Linked DNA regions of Leisingera sp. NJS204. The protein of the gene in region 2 interacts with the protein of the main gene of each other region in a pairwise test. Links are inferred from orthologs where the notes say so. Each region holds a gene or a part of one and is shown on either strand. Other genes may lie near its edges. The genes, in order: ETW24_RS02010 and ftsA.

Region 1 (3,263 bases), 2.3 Mb from region 2 along the record:
CAGCGCCAGTGCGGGAAAGGCTGCACGCATAGCCCAGATCCGGGCGGGCGAGGTATTAGCCATTGCCGGCCTCAGCAGTGCCTTCGGCGCTGCCGCCGCCCAGCCCTTCGGGCCGCGGCTGCGGAACCGGATCACCCGGGGCTGCTCCGACCAGCCCGCCGGGATCCTGGATCACCTCGGTGCCGTGGTGGCGCAGCACCCGCAGAAATTCCAGCCGGCTGTAATCGGCGGACAGCCGCACCCGCATCCGGCCCGAGCGGTCCTTGGCCACCTGGCCGATCAGCAGGCCCGCTGGAAACACCGATCCGTCACCGGAGGAGATCACCCGGTCGCCGGGCCGCACAAGGTCGGGATTTTCCAGAAAGCTCAGCACTGGCGCGGCGCTGTTGTCACCGGTGACAAGAGTTGTCTGTCCGGAGGGCTGAATGGTGGCGGGCACTGCGCTGGCGGCGTCGGTCAGCAGGATCACCCGCGCGGTGTCGTGCCCGGTGCCGGAAATCCGGCCCACCAGCCCGATCCCGTCCATCGCCGCCCAGCCGTCATGCACCCCGTCGCGGCTGCCCACATTCAGCAGCACCGATTGCCGGAAGGGTGAACCGCTGTCGGCCATCACCACCCCGGTGATATAGGTAAGCTGCGGGTCCAGCCGCACGTTGTTGAAGTCCAGCAGCCGGGCGTTTTCCTGCTCCAGCTGCAGTGCGGCCTCTTTCCAGGCCCGCATCTGCCGCAGTTCGCTGCGCAGCTCGCGGTTCTGCTCGGCCAGGCGCTGATAGCTTTGGAAATCGCGCACCAGGTTAACGGCGGCGGTGACCGGCACCATGGCCCAATCCATGCTGGGCACCACGCGGTCAGCCACCTGGGCGCGAAACCGTTCCACGCGCGGGCTGTCGATCCGCCAGACGATGAACACAGCAGCCAGGCACAGGCACAAAACCGCTGTCAGCAGACGCCGCAGCGGGGTTGCATAATCGTCGCGCTGTGACTTGTCCTTTGCCACGTCTCTCCTTCCAGCCGCCCCTCCAGCCCGTTGTCAGCTGGCGCCATTCAGGCGGTCAGGGGCGTTTAGCTGTCGTAGTCGATGGCGTGGGCCAGCTGCTTTTCATATTCCAGCGCCTTGCCGGTCCCCAGCGCCACGCAGTTGAGGCTTTCGTCGGCGATGGATACGGCCAGGCCGGTCTGTTCGCGCAGGGCCAGATCCAGATCACCCAAAAGCGCGCCGCCGCCGGTCAGCATCACGCCGCGGTCGACAATGTCGGCGGCCAGATCCGGCGGGGTGGTTTCCAGCGCGGTCATCACCGCCTCGCAAATCTGCTGCACCGGTTCGGCAAGCGCCTCGGCCACCTGGGCCTGGGAAATCTCGATTTCCTTCGGCACGCCATTCAGCAGGTCGCGGCCGCGGATCTGCATCGACTGGCCGCGGCCGTCGTCGGGCATCCGGGCGGTACCGATGGAGGTCTTGATGCGTTCAGCGGTGGCTTCACCCACCAGCAGGTTCTGCTGGCGGCGCAGGTAGCTGATGATAGCTTCATCCATACGGTCGCCGCCAACCCGGACAGAACGGGCATAGACAATATCGCCCAAGGACAGAACCGCCACCTCGGTGGTGCCGCCGCCGATGTCGACAACCATGTTGCCGGTCGGGTCGGTGATCGGCATGCCTGCACCGATGGCTGCGGCAATCGGCTCGGCAATCAGCCCGGCGCGGCGCGCACCAGCGGACAAAACCGACTGACGGATCGCACGCTTTTCAACCGGAGTGGCGCCATGCGGCACGCAGACGATGATCTTGGGCTTGGAGAAGGTCGAGCGTTTATGCACCTTGCGGATGAAATGCTTGATCATTTCTTCGGCAGTGTCGAAATCGGCAATCACGCCTTCGCGCATCGGGCGGATCGCCTCGATCGAGCCGGGGGTGCGGCCCAGCATCAGCTTGGCGTCTTCGCCCACGGCCAGCACCTTCTTGACGCCATCCTTGACGTGATAGGCCACCACCGACGGTTCGGAAAGGATGACACCGCGGCCCTTGACGTAAACCAGCGTGTTCGCAGTGCCGAGGTCGATGGCCATGTCCGAAGAGAACAGACCGCCCAAGTTTCCGAAAAGCGCCATATAGAAGGGATCCTGTGAGTGCTGTCATTTTTACCTTAGGCGACTCCCGGTGGGGCCGCCAGCACCAACCTTATAAGCGGCAGTGCAGTGCCGCGAAAGGGCGTATTATGGTGAAACAGCGCCTTTCCGCCAAGTCCACGGCGTCATTACAGGCCCCGTCCAAGCGGTCAGGCCAGGATGGGCGCAGAAGCCCGCCTGGGCGGGCAGCAGCGGGATCAGGTCAACTGGAGAAAATCCGCTTCATTTCAGTGTCAAAATGCGACCAGGTCAGGCTGGCGCTGTTGCCGGCATAACCCTCATAATAGGATTTGCCGCTGGAGGTCGGCAGCCCGGCCCAGATCTTGGCCAGGTTCAGCATGAAGGTCTTGCGCGGCATTTCAGCTTGCAGAAAAGCGCTGTAGCCGGCTTCTTCGATCAGCTGATGCGCCAGCTGATCCTGCAGTTCGGGCGAAAAGCGGGCCTGCGGTTTCACACCCTGATGCTTGACCAGCCGCCGGAAGGTTGCGGGGATCAGCTGGTAGCGCCCGATGGCATGGGGCTGTCCCGGCGTTGCTTTGATCCAGGCGTTGATCTCGGCAACGGTCATCTGCGTGGGTTTCTTTGGCGGCTTGCGTTTGGCGCCGTGCTGCACGGCATCATAATTTGCCTTGCCCGCCTCGGCGCTGGCGATCAGCGTCAGCAGGCGGCTTACGCTTGGCGGCGCGCTGAGAAGCGGGGCGAACAGGCTGCCGCCGCTGCGGCCGCGGAACAGGCTAGCGGCTCCGGGATCAAGCGAGACCGCGCCGCGCCCGGGATCTGCACCAGGCAGCGTATCGGGTAAAATGCTGGCCAGCGCCTGAGGCGCCGGGCCTGGCGCTGGGCCGGGCTGGGGGGCAGAAGCCTTGTGCAGGAAGAACTGGTTGCCAACCAGCGAATACCCCTGTGCGCTGACGGCCCCTGCGGCGCACAGCAGCATAGCCAGAAATGTAAGGAAGAGGGCAACGGCGCTCGTTCTGAGGGGCATAGGGACCTGCATTCTGCGGTATCTCGACTGGCTGCAGTCTGCCCCATCGGGGTTGAGATTCCGTTTATCCTGCGTCCGCTGCCCCTTCCGCCCTGCGGCAATTGCCGCTAGAGGGGGCCTATGCTCTCTTATCAGCACATATACCACGCCG
Region 2 (3,111 bases):
AATCGCCTTTTCGGCGGCCTGGACCGCGCGATCCTCGCCCTCGCCTTCGCCGGTGCCCATCATCGCCTTGCCCATCTCGTCCATCACCGCGCGCACGTCGGCAAAGTCGAGGTTGATCAGGCCCGGGCGCACCATCAGGTCAGTCACGCCTTTGACGCCCTGATACAGCACATCATCCGCCATCGAGAACGCTTCGGTGAAGGTTGTCTTCTCATTGGCCAGACGGAACAGGTTCTGGTTCGGAATGATGATCAGCGTATCGACAACCTTCTGCAGGCTTTCGACACCCGCCTCAGCCTGGCGCATCCGCTTGAGACCCTCGAACTGGAACGGCTTGGTGACAACGCCGACGGTCAGCACGCCCAGTTCCCGCGCAGCCTGCGCAATGATCGGCGCCGCACCGGTGCCGGTGCCGCCGCCCATGCCGGCAGTGATAAAGCACATATGCGCGCCGGCCAGATGGTCGACGATCTGCTCAATGCTTTCCTCAGCCGCAGCCGAGCCCACCTGCGGACGGGCGCCTGCGCCCAGGCCTTCGGTGACCTTTACACCCAGCTGGATGCGGCTCTTGGCCGAGGCCTGCTGCAGCGCCTGCGCGTCGGTGTTGGCCACGACGAATTCAACGCCGTCCAACTCCTTGGCAATCATGTTGTTGACGGCGTTGCCGCCGGCCCCGCCGACACCAAATACCGTGATCTTCGGCTTTAACTCTTCTTGCCCGGGCATCGAAAGATTCAACGTCATGCTCATACCGCCTGTGTTACCCGCCCTTCCCGCAAAGGGCTTTTTCCTGTGCTATTCACCATAATCCTACCGCGCAGAGGGAGTTTCGTCATCCCAAAAAGCACAATGTGCCACAAAATACGGCCTCATTCTGAGGTCTAAACCGCGGTATTTCGCCGTCCCTAGCAGATATGGGGGATTCAACACAAGCCACACACAACACAGCTGTCACGCCCGCAAAATCACTTCTGCAGAAGGCATCTTTCCTGATACGTGGCTGGCCACTGCCCGGCCTGCTGAATCGCCGCGTTTGCCGCGGACGTTAAGAACAACCTAACGGGTCCTGCCGGCGCTGTCACGCCCTCTTTGACCCGTCAGGCAGAATTGAAAAGCGGCTTACCAGTTGTCCCGGAACCAGCGCACGGCGCGGCCTAAAGTGCCCGCCGGATGGCGGCTGGCGGGCATCTCGAAGTCCCACCATTCGTCCTGCGGATGCGCCGCAAACAGGCACAGACCCACGGCTGAGGCAAAGCCCGGCCCGGTCGCCGATTGCGGCAGGCCGTGAACGCGCAAGGGCCGCCCCAGACGCACCTGCTGGCCCAGGATACGGCTGGCCAGCCCGTCCAGCCCCATGATCTGGCTGGAGCCGCCGGTCAGCACGATCTGCTGGCTGGGGAGATACTCGAAACCCGCCGCATCCAGCCTTGCCCGCACCTCTTCCAGGATTTCTTCGACGCGGGGCCGCATGATGCCGATCAGCTCGGCCCGGCTGACAGTGCGCCGGTCATGCTCCCAATCGCCGGTATCACCGCCGATGTCGATCATGTCACGGTCGTCGGCACCGGTGGCATGCACCCCGCCGCAAAAGGTCTTGATCCGCTCCGCGTTGGTCAGCGGCACCCCCAGCCCCATCGAAATATCGCTGGTGATGTGATCGCCGCCCAGACGCACCGCATCGGCATAGATCATATGTTTCTTCATAAAGACCGAGATCGAGGTTGAGCCGCCGCCCATGTCGATACAGGCCGCTCCCAGCTCCTGCTCGTCCTCGACCAGCGCCGAAAACCCCGAGGCATAGGCCGAGGAGGCAATCCCCGCCAGCTCCAGATCGCAGCGCTGGATGCAGCGCACCAGGTTTTGCACCGCGATGGCATCCACCGTCAGCATATGCATGTCGACCGCCAGCGTCTGCCCCATCTGACCGCGCGGATCCCCCAGGCCGGACCGGTTATCCAGCGCAAAGTTCACCGGCTGCGCATGTATCACCTCGCGGCCCGCGCCGTATTCCGGCACCTCGCAGGACGCCAGCACCTGCGCCACCTCATGCTCCGAGACCACCTGGCCTTCAAGATCCAGCTTGGCATCCAGCCCGTAAGAGCGCGGATTGGCGCCCGAGAAACAGGCGATCACGTGGTCAACCCGCACTTCTGCCATCTTCTGCGCCGCCTGCACTGCGGTTCGGATGGCGCGTTCGGTTTCCTGCATGGCATTGATTTCGCCGAACTGGACCCCGCGCGACCGCGTGGTCGCCGCCCCGATAACCCGGAACCCCGACTGCCCGGCCAGCGCACCGATGGACCCGTCCTCGCTTAAGCGGCCGGTGCCGTCAAAGCGCAGCACCAGGCAAGCGATTTTAGAGCTGCCCACGTCCAGAATGGCCACCACGCCGCGCTGCATCGCCTGGCGCCGCATCTGCCGCATCGCCCGCTGCGATTGATAGAGATCTGTCATGCTACTGCCCGCCCCCATTCAGCTGCCGGATCCGCCACCAGTTTTCCACTGAGTTTTCGGTCATACGCACGGTCGGGCGCCCAGCCAGGCGCATATCCACCGCTGCCACATCGCGTTCCAGCAAATCCTGCACTTCACTTACCGCCAGCACCCGCTCCAGCGCCCGCACCGGCTGCTCTGCCGGCAGCATGATCCGCTGCTTGCGGTCGAGCACCACGTCCCAGCGCCGCTCGCCCACCCGGACCAGTCCGCGCAGCCGCGGCCCCAGCGGCTTGGCTGCAGCAAACAGCTGCAGCGCCTGTGACGCGTGTTGCCCGGCCCCCTTGCCCGCGATCAGCGGCAGGTCCGGGTGCAGGTTGCGGCGGCCCAGCTCGGCCACGTGAATGCCGTTCTCATCCAGCAGCGCTAGCCCCTCGCGGCTGCGCCAGATCAGCGCCGGCGTTCGTTCCTCGACGTCCACCTGCAGGATGCCGCCCGGGCGGATCCGCACGCTTGCAGTCTTGACCGGGTCCAGCCCGGTGATCACATCGCGGATCTGCTCCAGATCCAGATCAAAGGAGCTGACGGGAAAATCCGCCGGCACCACCACGCGGATGTCCTGCGCCACACTGGGGCCCGCCCCGTCCACCGCCATCACATTGACCATGAACTCGGGCC

The links.
Region 1: the proteins of ftsA (region 2) and ETW24_RS02010 interact in binary tests that used the Escherichia coli proteins (3 or more experiments, as listed by UniProt). The link is inferred for Leisingera sp. NJS204 from one-to-one orthologs.

The regions. Positions count from the first base shown.
Region 1 is NZ_CP035417.1:393,658-396,920, forward strand. The notes cover bases 87-3,034. They hold ETW24_RS02010 (rod shape-determining protein), read right to left. Parts: upstream 2,110-3,034; coding sequence 1,063-2,109; downstream 87-1,062. Other genes in these bases: mreC (rod shape-determining protein MreC), read right to left, coding at 87-997; ETW24_RS02015 (hypothetical protein), read right to left, coding at 2,330-3,034. Outside these bases: ETW24_RS02000 (rod shape-determining protein MreD), read right to left, coding at 1-63; more of mreC, read right to left, coding at 56-86; more of ETW24_RS02015, read right to left, coding at 3,035-3,112; ETW24_RS02020 (23S rRNA (adenine(2030)-N(6))-methyltransferase RlmJ), read left to right, coding at 3,233-3,263. UniProt on the Escherichia coli protein: Forms membrane-associated dynamic filaments that are essential for cell shape determination. Acts by regulating cell wall synthesis and cell elongation, and thus cell shape.
Region 2 is NZ_CP035417.1:2,673,570-2,676,680, forward strand. The notes cover bases 288-3,083. They hold ftsA (cell division protein FtsA), read right to left. Parts: upstream 2,455-3,083; coding sequence 1,120-2,454; downstream 288-1,119. Other genes in these bases: ftsZ (cell division protein FtsZ), read right to left, coding at 288-744; ETW24_RS13140 (cell division protein FtsQ/DivIB), read right to left, coding at 2,456-3,083. Outside these bases: more of ftsZ, read right to left, coding at 1-287; more of ETW24_RS13140, read right to left, coding at 3,084-3,111. UniProt on the Escherichia coli protein: Essential cell division protein that assists in the assembly of the Z ring. May serve as the principal membrane anchor for the Z ring.